Regions from separate parts of the Nonomuraea sp. NPDC049784 genome, predicted to be linked through region 1. Evidence: riboswitches for the same ligand, from Rfam matches in the RefSeq annotation. Region 1 holds a riboswitch; each other region holds the start of a gene.

Region 1 (7,816 bases):
GCCCGGCGCGGTACTGAACGGGCAGCGGCTGAACCGGTACGCGTTCACTCAGCATGCGACCGGCGTCACGATCCGGTACCTGACCATCACCGGGTTCGTCGCGCCGCGCGATGAGGGTGTGGTCAACCACGACTCCGGCGATGGCTGGGTCGTGGAGCACAACACGATCCGCGACAACTCCGGCGCGGGGCTGATGGCCGGGGCCACAAACAAGATCAGTGGCAACTGCTTCAAGGACAACGGGCAGTACGGCCTGAACGCGTATAAGTCCGGCAACACCATCACCGGCCTGGTCGTGGCGGACAACGAGTTCACCGGCAACAACACCGAGGACTGGGAGCACCAGGTCCCTGGATGCGGATGTACCGGTGGCATGAAGTTCTGGGCGGTGAACGGTGCAGACGTGACCGGCAACTGGGTCCACGGCAACCACGGGCCGGGGGTCTGGGCGGACACCAACAACAACGACTTCCTCATCGAGGACAACCTCATCGAGGACAACGACTCGCTCGCGATCTTCTACGAGATCAGCTACAACGTCGTGATCCGGAACAACACCATCCGCGGCAACGCCTGGGCCTCCGGTGCCGAGCGGGCAGCGAAGGGCGACCCGTTCCCCGAAGCGGCGATCTACCTGTCCGAGGCGGACGGTGAGCCCCGCTTGACAGCGCGAACCAGCAAGATCGAGATCACCGGCAACCTGTTCGAGAACAACTGGGGCGGGATCACCGCGTGGGCGAACGCCGACCGGTTCTGCAACAGCCCAGCCTCAACGACCGGCGACTGCACGCTGATAGTCGGGCCGACCAACACCTCACAGTGCTCGGCTCCTGCCATCGCCAGCGAGCCGCTCTACACCAACTGCCGCTGGTGGACGAAGAACGTCGACATCCACCACAACACGTTCGCCTTCGACCCCAGTGCCGTCAACGGCGGCTGCCCAACGCAGTACTGCGGGCACATGGCCCTGCTGTCCAACTGGGGCACGTACCCAGACTGGTCCCCGTACAAGGGCGCCGTGATCCAGCAGTCGATCGTCCACGAATCGCACAACTCCTGGCACGACAACACCTATACAGGGCCGTGGCAGTTCAGGGTCACCGACATGGGCAGTCGCATCTCGCCCGGGCAGTGGGTCGGCCCCCAGTACGGCCAGGACGCCGGCAGCACGTTCGACGGCGGCACGCCCGTCCCGCCGTCGATCACCGAGCAGGACTTCGAGTCCGGCTCGACCACCTCGCCCTACGCCCCGTGGTACGGGGCCGGTCTGGCGCATCAGACCGGCGACGCGCATGGTGGCACGGGCTCGCTGCAGATGACCAGCACCCAGGCGTCTGGCAGCGCGGTGGCGCTTGACAACTACCCCGGATACAGCGGTGTGGTCGCCGGTACGAGTTACCACGTGTCGCTGTGGTACAGGGAGGCCGTGGCGACCATGCCTGCCGTCACGTGGAATGTTCGGTGGCGCGACGAGTCCGGCACGGTGCTGCGTACCGACGCCATCTCCCTGGCCCAGAAGACCGCCTGGACCGAAGCAGCCGGCACGTTCACCGCGCCCGCGGGCACGACCCGCGTCGACTGGACCTTTGTCTGGAACGCGAGCACCGCCGGGCCCGCGTTCCAGATCGATGATCTGGCAATCCGTACCGGGGAAGCTCAAGCAAAGACCTGAAGAACATGAGCCCGGTGACGGCGCTCCGCCCGCCTTCCTGAAACGCTACGCGCAAACGTGCGGCTGTAACACGGAAAACATGTTGCAGCCGCTCTGATGGGAGCAACATCCCGAGAAGGCGCGTGAAGCACCCGTCTTGAGGTCCCGGGACCGAGGTGCGGAAGGTACGCATCAGCTATCCGGACGGCACTTCAGCGGAGCCTCCGCTCGGGCCGCCAGGCGGTCCCGGCGGCGTCCGTTGGTTCTCCACCGAAGTGAAGTCTCGCCCGTTCAAGCTCTTCGCCGAAATGCAGGACGGTACGGTCACCGGCACCGTACAGCGCGTCCCCTCGGAGCGGTGACCGGAAACGATCCGTTCGCGAGAAGCAGGCCGCCGGCCACTCCCCAGCGGTCGCGTACGTTACTCGACCAGATACACAGCGTTCTGGTCACACGGGGACGTCGACGCGCCAAGCGAGCACGCGGCCGTAGTGAGACTGGCCGTACACGTGCAGGTTCCCGCGGACAGTCGCCGCAGCGACGGAGCATACCGGGCGGGCGAACGCGCCAAGGATGGCGAGGCGGCGCTGGGAGGCGGCGTCCCACAGCGCCACTGTGCCGTCCTCGGTCCCAGTCACCAGCAGGACCCCGTCACCGTGCTCGACCAGACTCAGGCAGGTGACGGTCGATGTATGCGGTATCCACTCCCGGCGTTCCCCGATGGTGGCGTCCCACAGGTGCACGTACCTCCCGCTGCCGACGGCGAGTACGTCAAGATCGGCGATTCGGCCCATGGCCAGACCCTCGCCGGCGTCGTCCACGCCGAGCGCCCGGATGTGCCGGCCGGTCAGCGGGCTCCAGAGGTCCACCTTGCTGCCGCACCTTGTGGCCAGCACCGGCTGATCCCCGGCCCTGCCGAAGGCGCTCTCGCTCAGCGAGAACCCCCACCTGGGCAGCTTGGCCACGCGCTCCTGTGTGACCGGGTCCCACACGTCGGCGCCGGCTGCGAGCAGCGCCCGGCCGTCGGCCTCGCCGAAGGCGAGAGCGGTGGGTGAGGCGTGATCCATGCCGCCGAAGGTGACCTGGCCACCCTTGGCATCGCCCTTCCGGGTGATCCCACGGATCTTGCTCAGTGGCTGCCACAGCATGGTGCCGTAGGCGGCACAGCCACTGCTCGCGATGTACGGCCGACCGGCCACATTTCCGGCTGCCAGTCCTCGGCAGCAGTGGTCATAAGGCGAGATGTCGCAGTCGTGGCCGCGGCCGCTCTGGCGGCAACCCACCGAACCGATCTTCTTTCCACTCGCCGCGTCCACCAGGAGCACCGTGTCACTGTGCGTGCCGACGGCCAGCGCGGGCACGCCCTGCACTGTGGTGAACAGCGCCAGCCCCGACCCGCCGTAGCCGGTCCGCCGGTGTCTGTGCGGCGTCTGTGCGTCCCAGACCTGCACCGTCCCGTCGAGACCGGCCGTGGCCAGGCAGAGGCGTCCCTCCAGGCGCCCGAAGGCGGCGGCCGTGATCAGGCGGGTGTCGGCGTCCAGGTCGACGTCCGTCTCGTGGCCCGGGTGCCAGATCACGGCCTTGGCGGGCCGTTCCCACGCCCCGACGGCTCCGGTGTGGTTCGCCACGAGCATCACGTTCTGCCCGGCGTGAGTGGTCATGGTCACCGGCCCCTGGTCGCGGTCGAACCCCTGGCTGGGGGTCCTGTCGCCGAGGTTCTCCAGTTTCAGGTAGACCACCTCGCGGCTTTGCACCGTGTAGCCCGGCGGGTGTTCGATCCGGACCACCACGGCGACTTCGGGCCGCCCGCTCCATACGCCCACGAGCAGGGGCGGAGCGAACCCGTCCTGCTCCATGTCCTCCCAGACATCGCTCGGTTCGGCGGTCCCCAGCTGCTCGCCGGTGGCGACGTCCCACACGTACAGCTCGTAGGGGCTCAGAGAGGCCAGTACGGTGCTCTCGCCCAGCTTCGCCACCGCGAGGTCGAGTATCCCGTCCCTCTCCTCCGCACGCAGCTCTCGCACGAGCTCGCCGGTGGCCGGGTCCAGCAGGTCGACGCGCCCGTCCTCGTCTTCGGCCGGGAAGCCGCGGTTGTCGAAACCGATCGCCACGGCGAGCAGCATCCGCCCACCCTCGGCCTCGACGAAGGCCATGGCTGTCGGATGGCCGCCGGTCGTGTCACAGGTGAACCCGCTCGCTCCGGTGAGCAGGTCCCAGGTGCGGATCGTGCCGTCGTGGTCGCCGCCGGCCAGCACCGGGCGGCCGTCCACCACGCCGAACGCCAGGGCGCGGACGCTCGCCGTATGGCCCTCCAGGTCCGGCCCTGACTGGTCGAACGCGTCGCGAAGCCGTACCACGTGGTCGTCGCCGCCACTGGCCACGAACGTGCGTCCCTCGAACTCGCCCATCGCCACCGCCCAGACCGGGCCGTCGTGGCGGGCCGTGCACACGTGGAAGGCCGTGGGCCGCTCGCCGGTTTCCCATGCCAGAGTCCATGTCCCCGGCCCTATCACATCGAATGCTGTCAGGGCTTCCGGTTCCTCGGCAGCGGCGGTCGCGCACAAGTACTCGAGCCGTTCGGGGCCGGGTAGAGCGAGAAGCCGCGGGAGCGCCCGGCGATAGGCCCGCAGCAGGGCCGGTGGGCACGATCCGCCGAGCGCGCCGCGGAGGAACGCCGGACCGGCTTCGTTCAATAAGGTGAGATCGAGCGTCATCGGCGCTGTCCCTCCTTTTGCTCTCGATCGGAACCGAGTTTGGCGAGCTTCGCCAAGTTCTCCGGCAGCCCGCCGCGCCCTGATCGCCCGGAACGTGCTCGGCGTCCAGCGACAATCGGGGCTTTCGCTCGGGCGATCCGTCCGGCCTCGGCCGGGTGCCGGCGCAGGTAGCCCTCGATGGCGGTGACGAACCGCGGGGTGAGCGCCAGGGCGCTTCTTCGAGGACTCGCGTCACGATTACCCGTGGAATGATGCCAAGTCACAATAGCAACGTACGGGTGATTCGCCCCATGTGTTGACAACCGTAGGCCTTCGCAGCGCGACACATGCTTTCGTCCGTAGCGGTGAGCGGGGCCCGGAAGAGGCGGCCCTCAAACTTTACCGAGCCCGAAAACCCTGACAGGCACGGCATTTCAGTACCGTTCAGCGGCCGATACACGCAAATCCCATTTTGCCCTACTTGCACTATCTATGGATAGATGCCTATCTTTTGCCTAATCAAGGCATAGATGGGACGACTTTCGCCGCATCGTTGCCGCTTCGTTGACCGGACCGTGCGCTGCCCTCAGAACTCTTCGTGGACAGCGTTCGGCCGCCGAATCCGCGCCTCGCGGAGCCGGGGACCCACCTCTTGGGGTGAATCGGACGCCAGCCCAGGCTGCGCCCGTAGGGCACTTCCAGGCCCGAACCCGTCAGCTAACCCGGTAGGCGGCATGGAAGCAAGGAGTCAATGCCGTCATGCCCAAGCCTCGGCTTGCCACAGTCGCCCACGCCCTCAAGAATCACTTCGATCCCCTCACCCAGCGCCTCAGCTTCGTCGTCGCCGGTGCGATCATCGCCGGGACCGCCGCCGTCGCCAGCGTGGCCGGCATGGCGCTCGCATCCTCCACGGAGAACGGCCCTGCGCACGCGGCTCAGCATGAGACCGGATCTCTCACGTATGGCCTGGACATCTCCAACTACGAGCCCCAGTACGACTGGAACGCCAGCACGGCCAAGTTCGGCATCATCAAGGCCACGGAAGGCACGAGCTTCCGCGATGCCTCCTTCGCCAGGCACTGGCTCCAGCTGGGCAAGAAGGGGATCGTGCGCGGGGCCTACCACTACGGCCACCCCGGCAACGACCCCGTCGCGGAGGCCGAGCACTTCCTGTCCGTGGTGAACTCCCAGCCCGCCAAGCCCGGCGACCTGCTGGTCCTTGACCTGGAGACCACGGACGGCAAGTCCGTCACCGAGGTCAACACCTGGGCCAAGACGTGGCTGTCGTACGTGAAGGCCAAGACCGGGATCACCCCGATGTTCTACAGCGGCTGGAACTTCGCCAACACCTACGGCAGGGGCCTGGCCCAGTACCCGCTGTGGGTCGCCCACTACAGCAAGGCCAAGGGATCGATCACCCCGCCCGCCGACTGGAAGTCCTGGACCATCCACCAGTACACCGAAACCCCCATCGACCAGAACGTCTCCGCACTGACCGCCGACCAACTGCGCAGCCTGGGCCGCCGCGCTGCCTGATCGGCGCCTGGAGCGCCTGGTACGGCAAGCGCGGCGAACGGGCCACCTCGCCAAAGCCGCAGCAACCACCACGGATCCACGAAGGAACGCTGCGAGTCCTTGAGCCGCACGATTGCGCCGTCCACGCCTACCTGTGGCTGCGTCACCTCATGTGTTCGGCCATGACCCGCCGCATGTCGGAGGCGGCCCGCAGGGTGCCCCGGACGGTGCCGGTGACCTTGGAACGGCCCGTTCTGCGCAGGTAGTCCACCTCCACCTCCGCGATCCGCCACCCGGAGGCGGCCGCGCGCAGCACCATTTCGAGCGGGTAGCCGAACCGGCGATCGTTCAGCCCGAGCGCCAGCAGCCGGGACCGTCCGGCGGCCCGCATGGGCCCGAGGTCGTGCAACGGCGCCCCGGTGCGGCGACGCAGGCCGCGGGCGATGACGGCGTTGCCGAGCCGGGCGTGCCAGGGCCAGGCGCCTGCCACGCGCGGCCGGCGGGCGCCGAGCACCAGGTCGGCGTGGCCGCCGATGACGGGTTCGGCGACTCTCGGGAGCTGGCGGGGGTCGAGGGAGGCGTCGGCGTCCATGAAGCAGACCACCTCCGCGCTCGCGGCCAGCAGCCCCGCGTGGCAGGCGGCACCGAAGCCGCGGCGCGGCTCGTGTACCACACGGGCGCCGAGGTCGCGGGCGACCTCTGCCGAGCGGTCGGTGGAACCGTTGTCGACCACCAGGGCACGGTATCCGTCGGGCATACGACCGAGCACCCAGTCGAGCGCGGCCTCCTCGTTCAGGCAGGGCAGGATCACCTCGACGGTCATGACCACGCGAACTCCTTCATGCCCGCCTCGAACCCGATCTCGGCGTGGAAGCCGAGCTCGCGGCCTGCCCGCTCGGGAGAGGCGACGATGTGGCGGACGTCCCCGAGCCGGTAGCCGCCGGTGATCTGCGGGGCCGGGCCGCCCCGCTCGGCGGCCAGTGCGGCGGCCATCTCGCCGACGGTGTGCGGGGTGCCGCTGGCGATGTTGTAGGCGCGCGGCTCGCCGGGATGCGCGGGCGCGAGGGCGGCCGCCAGGTTCGCCCGGGCGACGTCGCGTACGTGCACGAAGTCGCGGAGCTGGCCGCCGTCTTCGAAGACCTTCGGCGGCCGTCCCGCCTCCAGCTCGGAACGGAAGATCGCGGCGACGCCGGCGTAGGGGGTGTCGCGGGGCATGCGTGGGCCGTAGACGTTGTGGTACCGGAGTGCGACGACGCTGCCGCCGGTCTCCCTTGCCCAGTTCGCGGCCAGGTGCTCCTGGGCGAGCTTGCTGGTGGCGTAGGCGTTGCGCGGATCGAGCGGCGCGTCCTCGGCGATGGTGACGCAGCGGACCGGCATGCCGCAGTCAGGGCAGGCCGGGTCGAACCGGCCCCGCTCCAGGTCCCCTCTCGTGCGCGGGCCCGGGCGCACCCGGCCGTGCCCGGGGCACTCGTAGGAGCCCTCTCCGTAGACCACCATCGAGGAGGCCAGCACCAGCCGCTCGACCCGATGGCGCGCCATGGCCGCCAGCAGCACGGCCGTGCCGTACATGTTGATCGAGGCGTAGTCCGGCAGGTCGGCGACGTCCACGCCGAGACCGACCTTGGCGGCCTGGTGCACCACGAGGTCCACGCCCGGCAGCAGCCGATCCAGCACCGCATCGTCGCGCACATCGGCGCCGGCGCGCAGGTCGAGGCCGACGACCTCGTGCCCATCGGCTTCGAGTGCCTCGACCACGTGACCACCGATGAATCCGGCCGAGCCGGTGACCATCACTCTCACCTGGCCGACGCTAGCCCCGCCCCGCGGCCGGACTGTAGCGACGTTCGCACTTCGTAAGAGTTCTTATGGAGTACGAACGTCTGGCTCTCCAGCGGCCACGAACCGCCTCCGGGATGTGAGGCTGCCGCCGTGAAGCTCATCGTCGTGCTCGTGGGCC
Region 2 (7,816 bases), on a different contig from region 1:
GTGCTGATGGACATCCGCATGCCCGGCGTCGATGGGCTGACCGCCACCGAGGCGCTGCGCCGCACGTCCTCGCCGCCCGAGGTGGTGGTGCTGACCACGTTCCACGCCGACGCGCAGGTGCTGCGGGCGCTGCGGGCTGGGGCGGCCGGGTTCCTGCTGAAGGACATCGCGCCCGGCGACCTGGTGCAGGCCATCAGGAAGGTGGCCGCGGGCGAGCCGATCCTCTCGCCCGCGGTGACGCGCCAGCTCATCACGCACGTGTCCGACGGCGGGGCGGGGGAGCGCACCGAACGGGCCAGGAAGCTGCTCGGCCGGCTCAGCGAGCGGGAGCGGGAGGTGGCGCTGGCCGTGGGGAGGGGCAAGTCGAACGCAGAGATCGCACGCGAGCTCTACATGAGCGTGCCCACGGTCAAGGCGCACGTCTCGCGAATCCTCACCAAGCTCGGCCTCAACAACCGGGTCCAGGTCGCGCTGCTGGTCTACGACGCTGGTACGTAGTCACCTGGCCAGCAGCTCCTCGATCGTGGCCCGGTGCAGCACCAGGTCGTCGGGGTCGTCCGGCGCCGGCTGCTCGCCGAAGTGGATCCGGCGCTGCCACACCCTGGCCATGACGATGCCGTGCCGGAGGGCGGCGTACATCTCGTAGAAATCCATGTCGCGGGGCTCGTACCCCGTTAATTCCCAATATTTTCGGCAAACGTCGTCGCAGCGCATGAAGTCGGGCATACCGGGAAAGCCTGCGGCGACCGTGAGGTCCTGGAAGAAGCGGTGCAGGAAGATCATCCAGGACAGGTCCAGCTCGCGCGGTCCCACGGCGGCCATCTCCCAGTCGAGCACGGCGACCGGCGTGAAGTCCCTGAACATCATGTTCCCGATCCTGGCGTCGCCCCAGCACAGAACATCCGGCCCGGGCTTGTCCGGCCAGTGCGGCTCCAGCCACCGGAAGGCCCGCTCCAACAGCGGGATCCGCCGCTCGCCGTGCGCCCACTCATAGTAGTCGCGCTGTGCCTCCACGTGCGCACGCAGCCCCGCCTGCCCGAGCGGGGCCAGCTCCTCGGTCGTGAACCGGGTCTGGTGCAGCGCCGCCAGGACCGCCACGCAGGCGTCCTGCAGCCTGCGCTGGTTCGCCGGCGCCGCGTCCAGCAGCCAGCTCCCGAACGTGTACGGCATCACGTCCGGCGGCACCTCGCCGTCCTCGCGCTCCATGACCAGGAACGGCGTGCCGAGATGATCGGGGTCCGGTTCGAACCAGAGGGCCCTGGGCGCTGGAATCCCAGCTTTTTCCCTGGCCAGACGCATGATCCCGAACTGTGTCCGCAGGTCATACGAGGGGAACACCGGAACGGCTTCCACCGCAGGTGCGAGCCTGGCTACGCAGCGCGTTCTTCCGTCACTCCCGGCGGCGGTGAAGAACAGCGTCTCGCTCGACATGCCGTTCTCGGACGGCCGGGACACTTCGGACACCGAAGCGCTCTCGCCGACTCTGCCGCGCAGCCAGACGGCCAGGCGTTCGCGCAGCTCTTCGAGGTCGCGGGTGGAGGTGCGGATCTCTTCTGTCACAGTCGGCCTCCCGGGTGAGCGCCTGCTCCGGCTCAGTCGTATACCCCCAACCAAGCGCTCGTCCAGACATAGGTGACCGTTACGGTCAGGTACGCGGCAGCCGTACCCTTGTCTGAAAGGGCATGTCACGAAGGGACAAGTGGGATGAGTTCAGCGGGTGAAGGCCTGTCTCGCCCGCTTCCCGAGCAGGTGCGGCTAAATGTCGTGGATCTGGCGTCTCAGGTCCTCGGGACGATGCCTGCTGTCTCCATACCTCCGCCGTTGCGCGGGATCGCCAAATTCGACCCTCGTAAGCGCGCCAAGCTCGGCAGCGCTCCCATCGCGGCGCAGCTCGAGAACGACAAGAAGTTCCGCGAGCTGGTGGCCGAGTCCGTGGCCGCCGGCTGGCCTGAGCTGGTCGCCTCGCTGGCCGAGGGAAACGTGCCGCCCGCCGCCGACCCCGTGCTCGTGGCGGCGGCCGCGTACCTCACCCGGCCGCCCGGCTGGGCCGAGATGATCGAGATCGCCCGCACAGACCTGGAGCAGTCCGCGGTGGCGGCAGAGGGGTCGGAGCGCGAGGAGGCGGTCGCCCGGCTGCGTGAGCAGCTCGCCGCGCAGAAAAGCGCCGCCAAGGAGGAGGCCGACCGGCTGCGAGAGCAGATCAGGGCGGCCCGGGCGGAGAACTCCGACCTGCGGCGCAAGCTCCACGACGCCCGCGAGCGGGCCAAGGGCGCGGTCCGTCACGCCGAGGAGATGGAGCATGCGGCGGAGGAGGCCAGGTCGGCCGCCTCCGCCTCCTCCGCCGCGGGCGATTCCGAGCTGCGACGGCTGCGCGAGCGCCTGGCCGACGTGGAGAAACAGCTGGAGGCCTCGCGGCGGGCCGCCCGTGAGGGCAGGAGCATCGAGGACTCCCGCATCAGGGTGCTGCTGGACGCGCTGCAGGACGCCTCCGCCGGGCTGCGCAGGGAGCTGGCCCTGCCCACGACGATCACCCGGCCCGCCGACTCGGTCGCCGCGATCACCGGCGAGCGGCCCGGCGTACGCGGCGTTCCCGCACGCGCCCTCGCCGACGACGACCCGCAGCTCCTCGACCAGCTCCTGGCCCTGCCGCAGGTCCACCTGATCATCGACGGTTACAACGTGACCAAGACCGGCTACGGCACGCTCACCCTGGCCGACCAGCGCAACCGGCTGATGACCGGGCTCGGCGGGCTGGTGGCGCAGACCAGGGTCGAAGTGACCGTGGTGTTCGACGGGGCCGAACTCAACGCCCCCGTGCAGGTGGTGGCGCCGCGGGGGGTACGGGTGCTGTTCAGCGACCCCGGGGAGATCGCCGACGACCTGATCCGTCAACTCGTCCGCGCCGAGCCGCCCGGCCGGGCCATCGCCGTGGTGTCGTCGGACCGCGAGGTGGCCGAATCCGTCAGGCGGATGGGAGCCAGACCCGTTCAGTCTGGATTGCTGCTGCGCAGGCTGGGCCGGGCCTAGATTACGGACCGGCTGGGACGGCCCTCCATCACGATTTGCTACGTTTAGGTGAGACCTCACCCGCCACTTCTGTACTATTTCGCCCCAGATATCATCCCTGGGAGGCGACACAGTGAGGTTTGGCAGGGTGCCGGTGGCCGCGGGTCTCGCGCTCGGGCTGGTCCTGTCCCCTATAGGCGCTGCCGCCGCTGATCCCAAACCCACACTCCGGCAGGCCAAGGCCAAGCTTGAAAAGCTCAACGACAAGGCCGACAAGGTCGTCGACCAGTTCAACACGGCCACGGAGCGCTACAAGAAGGCCAAGAGCGCTTATACCAAGCTGAACGACAGCTACAAGCGCAAGCTGGCGACCGTCGCGGACCTGCGTTCCCAGGTGATAGGCATGGCCGTCGACAGCTACAAGTACGGCACCGACCTGACCTCCTTGCCCGGGCTGATCAGCACGGACAACCCCCAGGCCCTGCTGACGGGGCTGACGCTGGCCGGGCAGATATCGAAGGAGCGGGCGGAGAAGCTGGCCGCGTTCGATCGTGAGAACCGCGGGCTGAAGGTCGAGCGTGACAATGCGCAGAAGGCACTGGAGGCCGCGGACAGGGAGCGGGACGGGGTCGAGAAGGAACGCTCGGAGATCATGAAGCTGATCAACGAGCAGAAGAAGCTGCTGAGGAAGCTGGGCGCCTACAATCCCGGCAACCCGAACAGCGTCGGCATCAAGTACTCGGGCCCGGCCTCGGGCAACGCCGCCGCCGTCCTGCGCTTCGCCTTCGCTCAGGTAGGCAAGCCGTACATTTACGGCGGGACCGGTCCGGGAGGCTACGACTGCTCAGGCCTGACCCAGGCGTCATGGCGCGCCGGCGGCGTGTCGTTGCCGCGTACGACGTGGCAACAGTGGGCGTGGGGGGCCAACCGCAGGGTCTCCTTGGACGACCTCCAGCCGGGGGACCTCATCTTCAGCTCGAGCTTGGGCCACGTCGTGATGTACGCCGGCAACGGGGACATTGTCCACGCGCCCCAAACCGGCGACGTGGTCAAGGTCGTCAAGCTCTCCTCCTACGGCAACTCTCTCCTGGGCGCCATCCGCCCGTAGGGCGCCATTTCTGAGAGTTCCCGAGTACAGGGGCTGGGTTTCCGTCGTCTGAGGCGCGTCTCCTGGCGCTGGGCCAGCGATCGACTGCGCGCGTCTCCTCTACCGCATCAGCCTGCGCGGCACCGTGGAGGTCTACGACATCGCCATCGCCCAGAGCACCCAGCACTCCGACGCCCACCTGCCCGGCGTCGAGGAATGCCTCGTGCTCACCCACGGACGCGTCAGCACCGGCCCGACCGATTCCCCCACCGACCTGGCCGAAGGTGATTCCATCCGGTTCAATGCCGCTCGCCCGCACCTGTACCGAGGTCACGCCGCGGACAATCGCGCTGTCCTTCTCATGGTGCACCCGGAGAGCTGACCAGAGCATCGGCAGGACAAAAGGCCACCATCTTGGGTGACTCGAAGTAGTCAGCCGTGTGAGGTAGGTAAGGCGGGCGCGTACTTGCCCCAACAGTATTCAGGGGTCTTCAGCCATGTCAGGTGCACTGCCTCGGTAGGAGCGGTCTTCGTGCATTCGAGGCATCAGACGCAACACATTGCGAGATCGCGCGGTCAGCGCTGAATGGCCGTGAGGAAGTCTCCGGGGGCTCACGTGACTTCGCGACCTTCAAGCCTCTGACCAGCTACATCGCTTGATCGACCTAAGGCATCGCTCATGCTGGCGTGCGTTGTTGGTGGAGGCGGCGCACGTCGTCGCACGTCGCGGCGCTCTGCCGCCTTCCCTGCGCCGGGCCGGCGAGGCGTTGTGCGGTGGGCCCGGCGCAACGTGTACGGCGGCCGGGGTGGAGCTCGTCGTGCGGGATGCTGTGGCTGAACGATCATTCGAAGCGCTTCTACGATGCAGCGTCGTTAATGTCGGCCAGGGCAGCCGGAGACGAGCCGGTCCACGGCGGGAACGCTCCCACGCATGAGCGTCGTGTGGGGCATCGCAACAAATGTGAAAAAGGCGACAATTACGGCCTGACAAACGCAGGCGAAACGAAGTGTGAGCAGTGTCACATTTCGATAAAGGAGCCTGGGGTTCCAGCAGGGATTTCCGCTCTTACAGCACCCTTTATCTGATCTTTACAGCCCATGTCTCACTTTGCTGATTCTTGACGGTTCGGCGTAGCTTCGGGCGTCGTCGCGGCGAACAAGCCATGTCCTCCGCGAACCCGCATCGGTCTCTCCCGATGTGAGACAGATAAAGATCCGCTGGTCGCCGCCCATATGCGCATATCAACATCTTGATCGGGCGGTGGCCTGCCGAGTCCGTGCAGCCAGGAGGCACGGAGCCGGGGACCCAGCGATCCCAGTTCCCCAGGGATCAGGGGTGAATCGGCGCGCAGATCGCGCCGTAGGGCTACTTCCAGGCCCGAATCCGTCAGCTAACCCGGTAGGCATTCGTGGAAGACTCAAGGAGAAATCCTGTCTACCTCCCCGCAGAACCCCCGTCTGTCCCGCCTTGCCCTGAGTGGCGTAGCGCTCACGATGACCGTGACGGCCGGAGGTCTGGTCCTCCATGCCCCAACGGCGCAAGCGGCGGCGAGCGCGTCGGATTCGACGGCCAAGGCGGCCACAGCCGCCCGAACCTCGAAGTCGGCCAGGGCCGCAGCGCTCAGGGCAGTCAAGATCGCTCGGCAGAAGTCCAAGGCCCGCAAGGCCGTCTCCGCGGCCAAGCACCAGATCGGTGACCCGTACCGCTACGGAGGCACAGGTCCTGGTTCGTTCGACTGCTCCGGCCTCGTCCAGTACGCCTGGAAGAAGGCTGGGGTGAAGATCCCGCGCGTGACGAGCAGCCAGTTCGTCCGCATCAAGAGCAAGGTCTCCTGGCGGAATCTCCAGCCTGGTGACCTGCTGTTCTTCAACGGGCTCGGCCACGTGGGCATGTACGTCGGCAAGGGCAAGATGATCCACTCGCCGCGGACAGGCGAACGGGTGCGCATCGACAAGCTGGGCACATGGCGTAAGTCGTCCTTCGTGGGCGCGGTCCGTCCCGGCCTGTGACCAAGCCCCGCCCGAACCCGTTTCGGGCGGGGCTCGTCCTCTTTTGCTGAGGTCCCTTTTATATTTGTTACGGCGGAGCACGTGCGGCGCCACCCGCCGCACGTGGCTGAGGGCCTCCAGGGAGACGCTCGCTGACCCGCACGGGGTTGGCCGCCGCAACGGCGCACGTTGGACCGCACAACCCTTGACCGCCGGGACGCAGGGGAGGGCGGCTGCCTCCCACCCCACACCTCGCCACACCCCTGGCTTCGCGCCGCTCGACACCGCGCCACACGGCTTCATATCTCTGGCTTCGCGCCGCGCGGCTTCACATGGCGCGACCCTGGCCGTTGGTCAACGGGCCTCGGCGTTTGGCTGGCGACCCGCGTTCGGCGGCGCATGACGGGCGGCTGATGGCCCGTGTCGAGTCCGGTGCGTGTCCCAATGGTCCCCGGGCATGACGGCGCGGCCCACCGATCATCAGAGGCCCGTCGATCCAGACCCCGGCGCCCGCTGGTCCGGAGCGCGGTGCGGCCAAGGTGCCCCCTGCGGGGCGGCTACGATCGGGCATCGTGTCTGGGTGGGTGAGTCAACGGGTCGCGGTGGTCTCCATCGTGCTCCTCGCCGTCGCTTCCGCCGGCGCCCCCACCCCCGATTCGCCGATCCTTCCGCAGGAGGCTCGCCACCTGTGGAGTGATGGTGCGGTCGTCGTCGGCGGAGCGCGGTCCGTAGTCGTCGGACACCACGCCCCATCCGGTGAGCTCCGCGAACTCGCGCGCAGGGCCGACGCGGCCGGGCGGCGGGTCTCGGACGTGCTCGGCCGGCCAGTACGACCGCTGATCGTCGTTCCCGGCTCCGCCGCCGAAGCGGCCGGGCTGGCTGGGTTGGACGGGGCGGGAGAGGTCGACGGGCTGGCCGCGGTGGCCGACGGCGGGCGGGTGATCGTCGTCCCCGAGTTCTTCGCCAAGCTCAACTCCACCGGCAAGGACGTCGTACTCACCCATGAGCTCACCCACGTCGTGGCGGGCACCGACCGACTGCCCGTCTGGCTCTACGAGGGGTTCGCCGACTACGTCGGCTACCGCGACTCCGGGCTGCCCGTGAGGACCGCCGCCGCTGAGCTCGCCGCCGAGGTGCGGTCCGGCCGGTTGCCGGGTGAGTTGCCCGGACCTGCCGCTTTCGCCGCCGACGGGCGGGACCCCCTACGGCTCGCCAGGGCGTACCAGGAGGCCTGGCTGGCGTGTCGCTTCCTCGCTGACCGGTTCGGTGAGGGGACGCTGGTGAGGCTCTACCGTGAGGCCCGGTCAGTCGGCGTCGATCAGGCACTCGCCGCGCTGGGGCTCTCCGCGGCGACGCTGACCGCACGGTGGCGCGACTATGTGCGAGACCAGCTCGCGTAAAGGGGGAGGCAGATGGACGAACAGCGAGATACGGACGGAGCAGCGCAGCAAGGCGGGGAGATAGGGGGCGCGGTCCCCGCCCTGGGCGCCGAGCCGACCGGCAACGGGGTGACGCAGCCGAAGGAATCGCAGGGGAACGTCAAGGGGGCGGGTGTGTCCGTGAACGGGGACGGGCCGCGCCAAACCGCGGACGGGCGGCGGCTGAGGCGGCAGGCGGCGGTGGCGGCCGTGCTGCTCGGCCTGGTCATCCTGGCCGTGGCCGCCTTCAGCACCCCCTGGCACCTTCTGGCCGCCGGAGCGCCCGACCCCGCGCGCGACTTCACCGCCGCGCAGA
Region 3 (7,816 bases), on a different contig from region 1:
TACGCAATCATCCTATGTACGGGAGGCCCCCCCGTCCAAACGGCCGTGCTACGCCCTGAGCACAACGCGGCACGGACCGCACACCGCGGGAATCACGCCATCTGGTCAGCCCGGTTACCGAGTTCATCTCGCATCATGAGATCAATCCTGCCCCGAGACGCCACATTCGCCGCACTTCTGTGCGCCCGAGATGGCAGGGCATTGTGCGCACATGCCGGGGAACGGGGTTTGTGCGAGCCATGCTCGGGTTAGCAGGTTTACCCGCCGCCGGGAGCCGGCAGGGCCGCCGGTATTGCCCGGAGCCGTCCATCCCGCCGGTCGCGGGTTTACTTACAGTAGCGGTGCCCGGTTTACGTTCGGAGAGATCATCGCTATAGACGCGACCGTGGTCGGAGATCGCCTTCAGGCGACTTCCGGCTATACGTCACCGTGATTTACGGCGATGGCGCGTTCCATGAACGTGGCGCCCACTCGTGACGTACGGCCGCGAACGTACGTTGAATGAGGTATAGCCCCGTGACTGACTTTTCGGGAGCAGCACGGGGCGTAACCACATATGCGGGCGCCCGCCGGTGAAACGGCGCCGGCCCATGGACCGGCACACCCGACCAAAACGCCCGCATATGTACGACGTGGAAGATCGCCATCCGGGCACGCGGCATTCGAGAACCGGCCCCAGATACGATCATGCGCTTATGGCGGCCGCCGGGGTCCTAGGCGAACGGCATAAGCGCATGGTCGATAGGCGACTCGCTCAGTGAGCCGCCTCATACTTCTCGACGACCGTGGAGGCGATCCGCCCGCGCTCGCTGACCGGCAGGCCGTGAGCCTTGGCCCACTGCCGGATCTCGGAGCTCTTCTCGCGGCTCATCGCCCGGCTGCCGCCGCGACCGCGGCGACGCGTGGAGACTGCGCCCGCCCTGCGCGCGTGCTGCACGAAAGGCGTGAGTGCGTCCCTCAGCTTCTTCGCGTTAAGGTCGCTGAGGTCAATCTCATAGGACGAGCCGTCAATAGCGAAGCTGACCGTCTCATTGGCCTCGCCCCCATCGAGGTCATCGATGAGAATCTCCTGGATCTGCTTGGCCATGTACGCAATCCTTTCGCGGAGCATTGTTTCATTCGCCTGCCCAAACATATACCCGGAAAGGCGCGGAGACAATTCAGCGCTGCGGGGATTCGGCTGACTGGCCGATCAGTTCTGGCTCCTCGGCCTGATCCTCACGGTTTCGGCGACCTCCGAGGACCTCGGATCGGACCAACTTCACTACGCCAAAGATGAAGGCGCCGCCCACCACCACCGGGGGGATGAGCGCTGACAATACGTCTGTAAGGGCTTCCATTCGTCCTCGCCTCCACGGCTAGCGGGGTTTCGGGGGCGCATTATATGGATGGGAGCGCGACCAGGAGGGGCACCGGGACCCTCGTGACGCACAAGGTGTCTACCACCCAGACACGACCATAGCGGCGCACAGATGCCCCACGCGTCGCGGGGGCGCCAACATCCGGCAGCCCGGACGCCCCATAGCCTAATGCCAGTCTCTCCAGACTCCTTACCGGATCAAGGGAAAATTTTGAGAATTGGCATCCCGCCTGGGGCGGATGGCTCACTGAAGATCTTTTACGACGCGCGTTCCAGCTAGTCTGTCGTGCGGCCCCCGCTCCAGGGGCTTGTCGATCAGGATGAGCAAGCCCACACAGAACAGGAGCATTCCGGCGAGCAGATTGACCACGGGAATGCCCATCAGCATGACAGGCCCCGGATAGAGCAGGGACCGTTTGAGCAGCGCGCCGGACGGAACATCGTCCGGGGCCAGGCGAATCCTCATGATCGCCTTCCCGAACGTCCTGCCGCGCCTGGAATGGGCCCACCAGTCGTAGCCCACATAACCCAGCCCTGCGGCGAGCCACGCGAACACACCGGGCAGTCGGCCGTCGAACACCTCCAGCATGCCTACAGTTCGGAAGATGCCCCATAGCGCGATGAACAGAATGTAATAGAACACCCCGAAGACGAGCGCTTCAATCGCTCGGGCGGCGAGCCGTTCCCACCATTCCGCGGGCAGCGCGTCCGCCCACGACGGCGACCCGGCCATAACTCCCACCTCGCGTCATCAGCGACCCAGGCCCCCATTTTGGTACGCCCCCCGCACACAAAACAGGGGCCGGCACGAAGCCGACCCCTGCTTTTACCTGTCGCGTGAACTACTTGATCTTCACCACTACGGTCTTCGCGAACTTGTCGGCGAACGTCTGCTGCAGCGGCTTGTCCCACAGCTGCGAGGCAGCGTTCAGACCCGTGCCGATGACGCCGAACAGCGGGCCAATGATCGGGATGACGCCGAGGAAGTACCAGCCCCAGGTGCCGGCCGCACGCTTGAGCGCCGCGTCGGTGGCCAGGCCGCCGGGCGGCATCCCGGCACCGACCGGCACGACCTTGATGCCCATGACCATCTTCCCAACCGTCTGGCCGTTCATCTTGGTCATGAAGAAGTCGTAGCCGACATACAGCAAGGCCAGGAGGAGATACTGAACGAGCGCAACCAGGAAGCCGCTCAGGATGCCGGTGGTAAGACCCGTGGCGGAGTCGTAGCCCACGGCGAGCAGGCCGACGACGATGCTGATCACCGTGTAGAGGATGCCGAAGATGACGCCGTCGATGATCCTCGCCACCAGGCGCTGCCACCACTCCGCCAGCGGGGCCGGCGCGCCGGGCGGCTGGACGCCCACCGGACCCGGCTGTCCGTAGGCCTGACCGTAGCCGGGCTGCCCGTACTGCTGCGGCTGCCCGTAAGCCTGGCCGTACTGCTGCTGGTCGCCGTACTGCTGGCCGTAGCCCGGCTGGGACTGCTGCTGACCGTACTGGGGCTGACCGTACTGCTGCTGGCCATAGTCCGGCTGGCCCGGCTGCTGCTGGCCGTACTGGGGCTGCTGACCGTACTGCTGCTGCCCGTAGTCCGGCTGCGACTGGGCCTGCTGACCGTAACCCTGCTGGCCATAGCCCTGCTGCCCGTAGTCCGACTGCGGCTGCTGGCCGTACTGAGGCTGCTGACCATAGTCCGGCTGCGACTGGGCCTGCTGCCCGTACTGCTGGCCCGAGGGCGGCTGCTGGCCGTAGCCCTGCTGCGGGTAACCGGGCTGCGACTGGGGCTGCTGGCCATAATCCTGCTGGCCGCCGTAACCCTGCTGGCCCGACTGCGGCTGCTGGCCGTACTGGGGCTGCTGGCCGTAGCCCTGCTGGCCCGGCTGCTGCTGGCCGTACTGGGGCTGCTGACCGTACTGCTGCTGCCCGTAGTCCGGCTGCGACTGGGCCTGCTGACCGTAGCCCTGCTGACCGTAGCCCTGCTGGCCGTAGCCGGGCTGGGACTGCGGCTGCTGGCCGTACTGGGGCTGCTGGCCGTATTGAGGCTGCTGCTGACCGTACTGCTGTTGCTGGCCGTACTGGGGCTGCTGGCCATACTGCTGTTGCTGGCCATAGCCCTGCTGGCCGTACTGGGGCTGCTGACCGTAGGCATCGTCCGCCCGGTAGCCGACCACAGTCACGTCGGGGTCGGGCTCGCCGGGGCGGCGACCCGCGTTCTGTTGACCGTATTCCGGAGTGCCGGCGGGATTGTCGCCGGATTCGTCCTGTGGATACGGCGGCTGTCCGGTGCTCACCGTGTCACCTCGCTTCGAGTGCGCATGTGGCACGTGTCAGGACACATGCCTGTGCTGCCCAACGTATCGACATAGGTATCAACAATCACCTTTCCATCTGGTCAAGGTCCGCGTCACCCGATGTCAGGTGGAGCAGCATGCGGGTGTTGCCCAGCGTGTTCGGCTTGACGTGTTCCAGGTCGAGGAACTCCGCCACACCCTCGTCATACGAGGCCAGCAGTTCGGCGTAGACCTCGGGTGAGACCGGTGTGCCCTGGATCGGGCGGAACCCGTGCCTCGCGAAGAAGTCGACCTCAAAAGTGAGACAAAATACACGTCGCAGACCCAGATCTTTAGCGTGCTGGATCAGCGCGGAGACAATCCGGTGGCCGACGCCCATCCCCCGGCACTCGGGGTCCACGGCCACCGTGCGGACCTCCGCGAGGTCCTCCCAGAGCACGTGGAGCGCGCCGCAGCCGACGACCTGCCCGCCTCGGTCGGCCACCCAGAACTCCTGTACGTCCTCGTACAGCGTCACAGTGGCCTTTTCCAGGAGCCGCGGGCCCGCGCCCGCGTAGGTGTCCACCAGGCGCCTGACCGCGCGCACGTCGGGCGTGCGGGCTCGCCGGACCACCACCGCGGTCTCGGGCGTTGTCAGTTCGGCCACCTGCTCCATGGCACTCCAGGGTACAGATCTCATTACGGCTCGGCCCTAACTCCCATGTCTCGGCCCATCCTGTTACATCCCGTGGCCAGATGAGCACGGAGCTTGCCCCCAGTCTCGTTTGCGCGAAAGGACGGACATAGAGGGCATAAGGTCTGTTCTGCACAGGTGATCACGAGATCACCTTGTGACCCTTCGGTTGTGAAACCTCTACAGACTTGGCAGTTCTGGTTGAGCACGAACCTGGAGTGCATTAGTGTCCAGCGACAATGTTCCCCGCGTGCCGCGCGGGAGACACGCTCAATTCCCGAAAGGGGAGCCGGGGATCCATCGGTGGCGACCTCCAGCGCCACCACAGGGGTGAGTCCGAGTCTCTCGGTAGGGCTGCTCCGGCCCGAACCCGTCAGCTAACCCGGTAGGCGTCCAAGAGAGGAGCTGGTTGGTGAAGCGCACGCGCAACGGTGGGGGGAAGTCGGCGGGCAAGCACGCCCGCCCTCCGGAACGGGCACGGCGCCCGCGCCACTTCGGTGTGGTGAGTCTCACAGTCGCCGCGCTGCTGTTCGCCATCCCCGTCGGTTCGGCGTCCGCGGACCCCAAGCCCTCGTTGAAGGAGCTCGCCAACCAGGCCCAGGAGCTGCACACCCAGATCGAGACGCTGACCGAGCAGTACAACGGCCAGCGGGAGAAGCTCAAGACGGCCAAGAAGGCCTCTGAGGTCGCGCAGAAGACGCTGACGAGCAGCGAGACGGATCTGGCCGCCAAGCGCGCGAAGGCCGCCCTGCTCGCCCAGAACGCCTACATCACGGGCGGCTTCACCAAGACTCTGGCGTTCGCGACCTCCGAAGATCCCGAGGAGTTCCTCAGCCGCGCCGCGACCTCGTACGCACTGGAGCAGGAGCAGGGCGAGGAGATCAACCAGCTCGCCAAGGCCATGGACGCCGCCGCCCGTGCCAAGGCAGGCGCCAAGGCGCGCATCGACGAGGTCCAGAAGATCGTCGACGACCTCCAGTCCAAGCGCGACAAGATCACCAAGCTGGTCACCAAGGTCGAGAGCAGCCTGTTCAAACGGGCCCTCGGCGAGGCGGGGCAGCCAGGCACGCGCGCCGTGCGGGTCAACCTGCCCATCGCGGGCAGCGGCAAGGCCGCAGAGGCCGCGCGGTGGGCGCTCACGCAGCAGCTCAAGCCGTACGTCTGGGGCGCCGAGGGCCCGAGCTCCTATGACTGCTCCGGGCTGGTCATGGCGGCGTACCAGCGGGTGGGCATCTCGCTACCGCACTACACCGGCGACCAGTGGACCGCGGGCAGGCACATCTCCCGCTCTGAGCTGCGGCCCGGCGACCTGGTGTTCTTCTACAGCGACCTGCACCACGTGGGCATCTACATCGGCGGAGGCATGATGGTGCACGCCCCGCAGACGGGCGACGTCGTACGGATCTCGGCACTCGGCAGGCGGCCCTTCGCCGGCGCGGTGCGCATCGCCGACTGAGACTTCCCGCAGCACTAGATCAGCTGGCGACGCGCGGCCCAGGCCACGGCCTCGATCGCCGTGGCGACGCCGATGCGGTCGCAGATGCCCCGTAATCTCCGGCGTACCGTGCGGCCGCTGATATCCAGACGTCTGCCCACCCGATCGACCGTGACTCCCCTTGCCAGCTCCGCCAGCAGCGCCAAATCAGCATGGCTTAGCTCAACGCCTTCAGTGAGCACATCCATCGGGAGCCCTCCCCCAACAGCAGAACTCGGACCTCACAGATGGGCCAAAGCCGCTCCTCGCAGACGGTAAACGCATCCTGGAAAGGTCGTCAAGCATGACAATCGCCGCACTTGACGAGCGCTATTGACATGATCCGTTATATATGACGCACTCGCGATATGTCAGAACGCCCAGCCTCGGATGAGTGATCTCATTGAGCCTTCCCATGTGCCATCAATGGGATCTTCGGACGTTGCCGATTTTGATCTGTTCGGCGCGGAGTTTCGGTGTGATCCATAAGCCGGTCATTGCCGTCTGAGCGTGCGATGCGCGATCTTCCGCTTGCGCGGCAGCCACCAATCGCTCGCTTCGTACGGCGCCGGCACTCCATTCGAGAGATCCAGGTCAAGCCGTTGAAATGGCAGGCAGGATCGACGTACTGGATTATTCGGAGCCGCATGCTCCGATTGGCCTACGGGTAATCGAGTGGCCGCTGCCGGACTGCTCGCGCCACCGCCCGGGGCCGGCGGCCCTGTTTCCGGGCGCGCGTACCCGGTGTCCGATATGGCGATCACGTCGGCGCTAGCAGGGCTTCGGGCGCTTGCGGCGCTGGAGGGGAACGCTCGCCGGCGGCCTTGACCCGATGCTGACAACTGCCCTCGTATCGGTAACCGGCGTGCCGGAAGGCAGCTTCGCGACCACTTTCTGTAAGGGGCTCGGTCAGGCGTTGGCGGCGTCGTAGCGGTCCCTGGCCGCCTCGACGTCCTCGATGTGCGTCTCCGCCCAGCTCTTGATCGCGCCCACCAGCGGCATCAGGCTCTCGCCCAGCGGGGTGAGCGCGTAGTCCACCCGTACGGGCACCGACGGAGTGAGCGTGCGCGAGACCAGGCCGTCGCGTTCCAGGCCGCGCAGGGTCTGGGTGAGCATCTTCTGGCTGACACCCGCGACGCGCCTGGCCAGGTCGCTGTAGCGGCGCGGCCCCTCCGCCAGCGCGCTGAGCAGAAGGGTGACCCACTTGTCACTGAGGCGGTCGAGGAGCTTCCTGGAGGGGCATTGGGCGAAGTACGCGTCGAACGCCTGCCTGGCCTCGTCACGCCGCTCCACCGCCGTCTTCGTGGCCACTTGTTCGCTCCTCCTCCTGGGTGGGTTACGCACTTCCAGGTGCCTACTTACCAGAAGAGAGTAACTCTTCCTACTCTCGTCGCCATGACGAACATGCGTGCACTCATTGGCGGCTCCGGCGCTCCTCGGCTGGTGGAGGTGCCGGTGCCTACCGCGGGGCCCGGACAGGTGCGGATCAAGGTGGCGGCGGCCGGGGTGAATCTGTTCGACCTCGCCGTGGCGGCTGGGACGCTCGCGGACCACGGCGTGGCCCGCAAGCTGGACTCGTACGGGCTCGGCTTCGACGCCGCCGGGACCGTCGACCAGGTGGGCGACGGGGTCTCGTTCCGCGTGGGCGAGGAGGTCATCGGGCTCGTGGCGCGCCTGGAGCTACCGGTCAAGGCGCAGGCCGAGTACGTGGTGGTCGACGCCTCGGCGGTGGCGCGGGCCCCACGCGGCTTCACGGCGGTGGAGGCGGCCACGATCCCGCTCAACGCGCTCACGGCCTGGCAGGCACTCGACCGCGCGGGCGTCGGCCCGGGCCGTACGCTGCTGGTCACGGGGGCGGCTGGAGCCGTCGGCGGCTACCTGGTCGAGCTGGCCACTCTGCGCGGAGCCCGAGTGGCGGCGGTCGCGGGTGCCGGGGACGAGGAGCTGGTCCGAGGGCTGGGGGCCGAGTGGTTCGTGCCCCGCGGCGACAATGTGGCCTCCTCCGTACGTGCCCT
Region 4 (7,816 bases), on a different contig from region 1:
CGCGTTGAGCTGCTCGTCCGTGAGGATGGCCGGCTTGCCGACGCTGAGCCCCCGCACGTACACCTCGCACAGCCACTCCAGCAGCCGGGTGGACTCGAACGCCTCCTCCAGCGTCGCCCCGATGGTCACCCCGCCGTGGTTGGCCATGAGGGCGGCCCGCTTGCCCTCCATCGCCGCCCGCACGTTGGCGGCCAGTTCGGGGGTGCCGTAGGTGGCGTACGCGGCCACCCTGACCGTGCCGCCGAGCAGCAGCGCGTTGTAGTGCACGGGGGGCAGCTCGGTCATCGTGGTGGCCACGACCGTGCCGAACACGGAGTGGGTGTGCACGATGGCCTGGGCGTCCGTGGTCTGGTAGACGGCCAGGTGCATGGGGGTCTCGCTGGACGGCTGGAGCTCGCCTTCCACCAGGTGGCCCTCGACGTCCACGACGGGACACATCTCCGGTGTCAGCCGGTCGAGCGCCACCCCCGAGGGCGTGACCGCGACCAGCTCCCCCTCGCGCACGCTCAGGTTGCCCGACGTGCCGATGACCAGGCCCAGCTCCACGGCGCGACGGCCGTAGTCGCACAACTGCTCGCGCAGGCTCATGCGTTTCGAATGTAGTCGGTCGTCCGAATTACAGCAATGTTCATGGCCTCACTCCGTGAGGCGACGGCGCTCCCTCACAGGCGGTCGAGTGCCTGGAGCATGAGGCGCTCGATGTCGACGCGCTTGAGCCGCCCCGGGTAGAGGAGCAGGTGCAGGCTGAGGCCGTCCATCAGGGCGAGGAGGTGCTCGGTCAGGTCGTCCAGGTTGTCGTCCGTGCGGAGCTCGCCGGCCGCGCGGGCCTGCCCCAGCAGGTCGCGTACGCCGACGCGCAGCTCGGCCGCCTCCGTGCGCTGCACCTCCGCCAGGCGGTCCGAGGCCAGGCTGCGGCTCCAGAAGCTGACCTCCAGCCGGGTCTCCTGAGTACGCTCCGCGTCCAGCGGCAGGTTGTCCAGCAGCAGCTCGCGCAGCGCGGCCAGCCCGCTCACTCCCTCGATCTTGCGGGTGAGCCGGTCTCGGATGCGCTGGTGCGACTGGCGCAGCGCCGACAGCAGGATCTCGTCCTTGTCGGCGAAATAGTGGGCGAGCACGCCGTTGGAGTATCCGGCCTCCTTGGCGATGGCCCGCGTGGTGGCGGCGTCGATGCCGTCCCTGACGATCACCCGGCGGGCGGCTGACAGGACCTCGCGCCTGCGCTCGTCGTGATCGACGATCTTGGGCATCGGCTCCTCCATTGACTTTTTATTCGGACGTCTGTCTATTTAGACTATGACCGTCGCCACCGTCGGCGTCCACATCGTCGACATCCTCGCCAGGCCCGTCGAGCACATTCCTGAGGGCCAGGACACCGTGCTGGTGGACCAGATCCGCCTCACCGCCGCCGGCGCCGCCGCCGGGACAGCCGTTGACCTGGTCAAGCTGGGCAACTCCGTGGTCACCATGGGCGCGATCGGCGACGACGAGCTGGGCGACTTCCTGGTGGCAGTGCTGGCCAAGCGCGGCGTGGACGCCTCGCATCTGGTGCGGAGGCCCGGGGAGCAGACGGCCGCCTCGATCCTGCCCATCAGACCGGACGGGGGGCGGCCCAGCTTCCACGTGCCCGGGGCGAACCTCACGGTGACGTACGCGGACCTGGACGCCGAGGTGCTGCGCGGCGTGCGCGCGATCCACCTGGGCGGCATGGACGTCACGTTCGGCCTGGGCGACCCGGCCTTCTTCGCCCTCCTGGACTCGGTGCGTGCCGCGGGCACCACCATCACGATGGACCTCCTTTCGGAGATGCCGGATTTATTGGGAATGGCCCGGGCTTTTCTGCCGCATGTGGACTACGTGCTGCCGAACGAGTCGCAGGCGCTCCTCATGACCGGCTGCTCCGACGTCCAGGAGGCCGCTCGGACACTGCTGGCGGACGGGCCGCGCGGCGTCCTCGTCACGCTGGGCGCGTCGGGCAGCCTCGTGGTCACTCCGGACGGGACGGAGCCGGTGCCCGCCATCAAGACGGACGTCTCGGACACGACCGGCTGCGGGGACGCGTACTGCGCCGGCTTCCTGACGGGGCTCCTGCACGGGCAGGACGTGCTGACCGCGGCCCGCTGGGGCACGGCCGCCGCCGCCCGCGTCGCCACGGGGCTCGGCTCGGACGCCGGCCTCACCGACCTCGACTCGACTCTAAGGATCCTCGGATGACCGACGCAGAACTCCGCCGGCGGGCCTTGAAGGTCGTCCCCGGCGGCATGTACGGGCACCTCAACGCCGCCCTCTTCGCCCCCGGCTTCCCGCAGTTCTTCGAACGCGGCGAGGGCTGCCGCCAGTGGGACGTGGACGGGCGCGAGTACATCGACTTCATGTGCAGCTGGGGCCCGGTCGTGCTCGGGCACCGACACCCGCGCGTGGAGGAGGCCGCCGCCAGGCAGGCCGCGCTCGGCGACTGCCTCAACGGCCCGGGCCCGATCATGGTGGAGCTGGCCGAGCTGCTGGTGGACACCGTGCCCAGCGCCGATTGGGCGATGTTCTCCAAGAACGGCACCGACGCCACCACCCAGGCGCTCATGGTCGCCAGGGCCGCCACCGGCCGGACCAAGGTGCTGATGGCCCATGGGGCCTATCACGGGGCGGACCCCTGGTGCACGCCGTCCCTGTCGGGCACGACACCCAACGAGCGGGCGGACCTGGTGGAGTTCACGTACAACTCCCTGGAGTCGCTGGAGGCCGCGGCGGCGACCGTGGAGGGGGACGTGGCGGCGATCATCGTGACGCCGTTCAAGCACGACTCGTTCGAGGACCAGGAGCTGGTGGAGCCCGCGTTCGCGCGCGGCGCCCGCGCCCTGGCCGACCGGCTCGGGGCGGCGCTGGTGATCGACGACGTGCGGGCGGGGTTCCGGATCGACCTGCGCGGCTCCTGGGAGCCCTATGGGGTACGCCCTGACCTGACGGCCTGGTCGAAGGCCATGGCCAACGGCCACCCGTTCGCGGCCGTCACCGGCACGGACGCCCTGCGCGGACCGGCGCAGACGCTGTACTCCACCGGCTCGTTCTGGTTCTCGGCGGTCGCCATGGCGGCGGCCAAGGCGACCATCGAGACCCTGCGCGACACGGACGGCATCGGGGCCATGGAGCGGGCCGGCACGCAGCTTCGCGAGGGGCTGCACGCGCAGGCCAAGTCCCACGGGTTCGTGGTGAACCAGACGGGGCCGGTGACGATCCCGTGGCTCAGCTTCGACGGGGACGCCGACCTCTCCGTCGCGATGTACTGGAGCGACGCCTGCCTGCGGCACGGGGTCTACCTGCACCCGTGGCACAACTGGTTCATGTCGGCCGCGCACACGGAGGCGGACGTGGCGAAGGCTCTGGAGGGCACGGATCAGGCGTTCTCGGAGACCCGTGCCCACTTCGGCTAATCCCGTTGGCGGCACACGCCACGAGTGACCCGCCGCCCCGTAGTGCGGCGGGAGGGCCGGAAAGAGGGGTTCAGGTGGCGGTGAGCTTGGTGATCTCGTCCACGATGGACGGCCAGAGCGGGCGCGGCAGGTCGTGGCCCATGCCTGCGTAGGTCACCAGGCGGGCACCGGGGACGGCCGCGGCCGTGGCGTGGCCGGCGGCGACCGGGATGAGCTGGTCGGCCTCGCCGTGCAGCACCAGCGTGGGCACCTGTAGGCCCGTGAGCAGTGCCGTACGGTCTCCCGAGGCCATGATCGCGGCGAGCTGCCGGGCCGTGCCGTCGGGGTCGAAGCAGCGGTCGAACGCCAGCCCGGCCAGCTCGGTGATCCTCTCAGGGTCCAGCTCGTATCCGGGCGAGCCGAGGACCGACCAGGTCCGCACCGCCTGGGCCATGACGGATCCGCGGTCGGGAGCGGGCCTGGCCAGGAGGACGGCGAGCGCGGCCTCCGTCGGCGGGGCCACCGAGGGTCCGGGCGTGGACATGATCGAGGTCAGGGTCAGCACCCGGTCCGGATGGCGGATGGCCAATGCCTGGGCGATCATGCCGCCCATCGAGGCGCCGACCACGTGCGCGGCGGGCCAGCCGAGGGCGTCCATGAGCCCCGCCGCGTCATCGGCCAGGTCGTCCAGCAGATACGGCGAGGGCGCCCCCAGCGCGGGAGCGCCCTTGTCGTGGAAGTGGGTGGAGAGGCCCGCGTCGCGGTTGTCGAACCGTACGACGTGGTGTCCCTGCCCCGCCAGCAGCTCGCAGAGCCCTTCGTCCCAGTGGATCAGCTGGGCGCCGAGCCCCATGATGAGGAGCAGGGGACGGCCCTCGTGCGAACCGAAACTCTCGTAGGCGATTTCGATGCCGTTCGCGGCTACACGGGTGGTCACGAGGACCAGAATGACATTCTGGTGGTGGCCCGTAAAGTCAGATCTTGATGAGGTTGCGGATGCGCTCGCTGGTGAGCGCCACGCTGCCGCCCGCCACGGCCACGGCGCCGGCCACGACGGCGGCCGTGCTCTTCGAGAGCGGTGCGGGCACGGCCTCGCTGGCCGCGGGAGGCTCGGCCGGGTTGTTGTCCTCCTCGGCCCAGGCGCCGGTCGAGAACGGGACCGGGTAGTTCTTCTTGCCTGGACCCTGGCCCCACTTGGTGATGACGTAGTCGACCTTGATGTGGCCCTCGCCGCCGTTGCCGTCGACGCCGAGCGTGTCGGAGTTGAACGTGCCGCCGGTGAGCTCCGCGAAGGTCTTGGCGTCCAGGTCCAGCATGACCCCGTTGTTGGAGGGCACACCCGGGCCGCGGTCGCCGACGAAGAAGGGCAGCTTCTTGCCCTCGTAGACCACGTAGCCCTCGGTCATGAGCGGCCAGCTCGGGCTGGCGGCCAGGCCCTTCTGCATGGGCTTGCCGCTGGCGGGCAGGCCGGTGTCACCGGCGCGGCCGGAGGAGTCGTCCCAGAAGTATGAAGCGGTGGTCGAGCCCTTGAGCAGGACCTTCTCGCCAGTGCTTGAGTCGGCGTGAGCCGCGGTGCCGGCGCAGGTCAGCGCGCACACGGTAGAGCTGGTGAGCAGAGCGAGAGAACGCAGGCCAAAACGTGCAGACATGAATTTAAGTCCTTCGCGACGGGGGCAGGGAGGTTCGCTCGCTCGAAAAAGGGCGTAGCAGGGCAAAGCACCTGACAATGGGGGGAGAAGCTACGCAGAGCGCGAAACGAGCCTGAGGAAGGGACCGCTCAGGAAGCGGCGGCTATCACGCTGTCTGGGAGTTCGACGCGGTCGTTCAAGTCGTTCATATGTCCTCTCCATCTCGCCTACCGGGTTAGCTGGCGGGTTCGGGCGTGGAGATGCCCTACCGACGCTTGGTCGGATTCACCCCATTTGCGGTGGGTCCCCGGTTCCCGAGTGATCGGGATTCGGCGCCAGCCAGCTGTTCCTCCTCTGTGAGGTCCACGCCACCGGCTGTGAATTGGGCAACACTCTAACCACGCATTCCGGACATACGCAAACACTTCGTCATGAAACGGGCAGAAGATCTACCTTCCCGTACAAAGAAAAAAGGGGGTACGGCAGTGCCGTACCCCCTGAAAATCCAGCCTCAGCCGCCGCTCTTGCGCCTGAACGATCTTTTACTCGCAGCCGGACCGTGCGCCCCGTGGATCTTCGATGGGTCGCCGCCCTTGCCACCCGCGCCCGAGTCCGCGTGCAGGTTGCGCTTACGCTCCAGCGCCTCGCGGAACTTGCGCTTCATCTCGTCCTCGGGAGTTTCGCTGACTTCCGGCTCCGGTGTATCCGCCATGAGGACCTCCAAGGTGTTGGGGACAACTCACAGCTTCGCATGGCCCCGCTTACGACGCGAAACCGGCTTCGACCCTGCCTTGCGAGACCGCCGGCGCGTCCAGCCGCCTGCCCGGCATCGCCACCAACGCCACGAGGGCGATCAGCGCTCCCACCACCCCCAGCGACGGGATGACCACGGCCGCCGCGGAGGCGTGCGCGGCGGCCAGGCCACGGCGGCGTCGGCCCAGGTGTGCCCGTCCAGACCCTTCCCCGTCAGCAGCAGCGCGCCGATGGCCACGGTGAGGATCGCGATGCCGGCCTAGTCGGGACGCCCACCCCCCAGTGCCCGGCCGATTCAGGAGCCGGAGCACGACGATTGCGATCAGCAAAAGGGCGAGCGGCATGTTTGCCGGAATTTCTCCAGAGAGGATGCCTCGGCCTTCAGTTCAGGTCGGGGGCGGGTATCGCACTCCTACAAAGCAGGGCAGGGCAAGCCGCACGGCGTCGGCGGCGGCCCTGGCGCGCGGCAGGCCACCCTGCGTCTCGTCATAGTGTTCGGCCTCGAGGTCGTAGTCGAGCACTGGGTCCTCCTGGCGTCGGGTGTGCTGCCCGCAGGGTAAAGGGGAACCGTTCAGTTCCTGGTGTTGGGTTGGAGCGGCTCAGGAAATACACCCGGCATGATGGTCAAGCCCCCGGTCCTGCCATGAGCCTCCTGGGCCGTGACCTGGCGCTGGATCTGGGAGGCGCGAGCACACGAATCTACGCCAGGGGCAAGGGCATCGTGCTCGACGAGCCCTCGGCGGTCATGCTCGACGACCGCACCGGCAAGGTCATCGCGTACGGCGCGGACGCGGCCGACGGCGAGACGTGCCGGCCGGTCAGCGGCGGCCTGCCGGCCGACGGCGAGCTCACCTGGCGCATGGTCAGGCATTTCCTGAGCAAGGTGCACCGGCGTCCGTTCGCCAGGCCACGCCTGGTCATGGCGCTGCCCGACAGCTCCACCCCGATCGAGCGGACGGCGCTGAGCGACGTGGCGTTCGAGGCGGACGCCAGGCGGATCGTTCTGGTCCCGCACTCGCTCGCGGCGGCGCTCGGCGCCGGGCTGCCGGTCGACGACGTCGCCGGGAACATGGTGATCGACATCGGGCGCGACTCGGCCAGGATCGCCGTCCTCTCGTCCGGGGCCGCCGTGTCCACGACGGCCGTCCCAGGCGGCGGCGAGGCCGTCGACAGGGCCATCGTGCGCCTGGTCGAACACGAGCACGGCCTCCTCCTCGACGAGCACGAGGCCGAGTCGGCCAAACGCCACATCGGCGCAGAGTGGAAACCGACGCACCGGCACGTGACGGTGCACGCCCGCGACTCGGACACCGGCCACGAGCGCGAGGTACGGCTGCCCGTCCAGCAGATTTACGAGGCGACCAGGCAACCGGTCGAGGCGATCGTGCGGGCGGCGATGGAGACGGTCGAGCGGTGCCCGGCCGAACTGGCCGCGGACCTCGGAGGGCGGGGCGCGGTGCTGATAGGAGGCGGCGCGCTGCTGCGGGGGCTCGCGCGGCGGCTGCGGGCGTCGCTGAGAATGCCGGTACGGAGGGCGGAACGGCCGCTGGAGTGCGTGGCCCTCGGCCTGGGCCGGTTCGTGGACGACCTGGGGCTCATCGCCCGGCTCCGCAGCGGCCTCTCTTGGGCCGTGCCGGACAGGTGACCGCCCATCCGCTCAGCCCATTCGCAGGCCCTGGATGCGTTCCCAGCCCGTTACGGCGAGGAGGCGGCGTACCACGGGAGAGATCGGGTCGAGGATCAGCCTGCGCGGCGGGGATAATCGGGCGGCGGCCGTCACGATGACGCGCAGCCCGGCCACGTCGATGAAGGCCAGTTCCCCGAGGTCGAGGTGGATCTCATCGCCGCCCTCGCGAATCGCGCGCTGGAGGGCTCCGGCAAGGAGACGGTGATTGCCGTAGTCGATCTCACCGGTTACGCGTAGGCCGAAAGGGTGCGAAATGGGCGTCACATGAGCTTGGTCGTTGGTTTCGAAGGTCATCCTGCTCCGCTAGTGACTCCTTATCGCGATAAGTAGTGCCTCTGCCCATGAAA

What was found. Region 1 has a riboswitch for cyclic di-AMP ahead of AB0J09_RS16490 (GH25 family lysozyme). Riboswitches for the same ligand answer to the same signal wherever they lie in the genome.
Region 2: another riboswitch for cyclic di-AMP. It lies ahead of AB0J09_RS26725 (C40 family peptidase); the one in region 1 lies ahead of AB0J09_RS16490 (GH25 family lysozyme).
Region 3: another riboswitch for cyclic di-AMP. It lies ahead of AB0J09_RS44125 (NlpC/P60 family protein); the one in region 1 lies ahead of AB0J09_RS16490 (GH25 family lysozyme).
Region 4: another riboswitch for cyclic di-AMP. It lies ahead of AB0J09_RS07195 (hypothetical protein); the one in region 1 lies ahead of AB0J09_RS16490 (GH25 family lysozyme).

What each region holds. Positions count from the first base shown of each region.
Region 1 is NZ_JBFAMX010000064.1:1,771-9,586, reverse strand. Features, by position in the region: gene AB0J09_RS16500 (right-handed parallel beta-helix repeat-containing protein) at 1-1,672, shown strand, start outside; gene AB0J09_RS16495 (hypothetical protein) at 2,101-4,365, opposite strand; cyclic di-AMP (ydaO/yuaA leader) riboswitch at 4,949-5,091, shown strand; gene AB0J09_RS16490 (GH25 family lysozyme) at 5,104-5,880, shown strand; gene AB0J09_RS16485 (glycosyltransferase family 2 protein) at 6,023-6,682, opposite strand; gene AB0J09_RS16480 (NAD-dependent epimerase/dehydratase family protein) at 6,679-7,659, opposite strand; gene AB0J09_RS16475 (glycosyltransferase 87 family protein) at 7,789-7,816, shown strand, end outside.
Region 2 is NZ_JBFAMX010000141.1:315-8,130, forward strand. Features, by position in the region: gene AB0J09_RS26700 (response regulator transcription factor) at 1-498, shown strand, start outside; gene AB0J09_RS26705 (phosphotransferase family protein) at 499-1,560, opposite strand; gene AB0J09_RS26710 (NYN domain-containing protein) at 1,765-3,027, shown strand; gene AB0J09_RS26715 (NlpC/P60 family protein) at 3,140-4,114, shown strand; gene AB0J09_RS26720 (cupin domain-containing protein) at 4,239-4,475, shown strand; cyclic di-AMP (ydaO/yuaA leader) riboswitch at 5,351-5,514, shown strand; gene AB0J09_RS26725 (C40 family peptidase) at 5,588-6,103, shown strand; gene AB0J09_RS26730 (hypothetical protein) at 6,655-7,482, shown strand; gene AB0J09_RS26735 (M48 family metallopeptidase) at 7,495-7,816, shown strand, end outside.
Region 3 is NZ_JBFAMX010000384.1:1,871-9,686, forward strand. Features, by position in the region: gene AB0J09_RS44105 (Lsr2 family protein) at 755-1,087, opposite strand; gene AB0J09_RS44110 (RDD family protein) at 1,605-2,093, opposite strand; gene AB0J09_RS44115 (RDD family protein) at 2,203-3,654, opposite strand; gene AB0J09_RS44120 (amino-acid N-acetyltransferase) at 3,740-4,309, opposite strand; cyclic di-AMP (ydaO/yuaA leader) riboswitch at 4,585-4,734, shown strand; gene AB0J09_RS44125 (NlpC/P60 family protein) at 4,740-5,783, shown strand; gene AB0J09_RS44130 (LuxR C-terminal-related transcriptional regulator) at 5,798-6,010, opposite strand; gene AB0J09_RS44135 (helix-turn-helix domain-containing protein) at 6,711-7,112, opposite strand; partial or broken gene AB0J09_RS44140 (alcohol dehydrogenase catalytic domain-containing protein) at 7,197-7,816, shown strand, end outside.
Region 4 is NZ_JBFAMX010000017.1:31,303-39,118, forward strand. Features, by position in the region: gene AB0J09_RS07170 (class II aldolase/adducin family protein) at 1-588, opposite strand, end outside; gene AB0J09_RS07175 (TetR/AcrR family transcriptional regulator) at 663-1,247, opposite strand; gene AB0J09_RS07180 (carbohydrate kinase family protein) at 1,294-2,211, shown strand; gene AB0J09_RS07185 (aminotransferase class III-fold pyridoxal phosphate-dependent enzyme) at 2,208-3,422, shown strand; gene AB0J09_RS07190 (alpha/beta hydrolase) at 3,493-4,338, opposite strand; gene AB0J09_RS07195 (hypothetical protein) at 4,376-5,050, opposite strand; cyclic di-AMP (ydaO/yuaA leader) riboswitch at 5,239-5,374, opposite strand; gene AB0J09_RS07200 (DUF5302 domain-containing protein) at 5,541-5,741, opposite strand; gene AB0J09_RS07205 (hypothetical protein) at 5,883-6,020, opposite strand; gene AB0J09_RS07210 (hypothetical protein) at 6,169-6,303, opposite strand; gene AB0J09_RS07215 (rod shape-determining protein) at 6,426-7,427, shown strand; gene AB0J09_RS07220 (STAS domain-containing protein) at 7,440-7,763, opposite strand.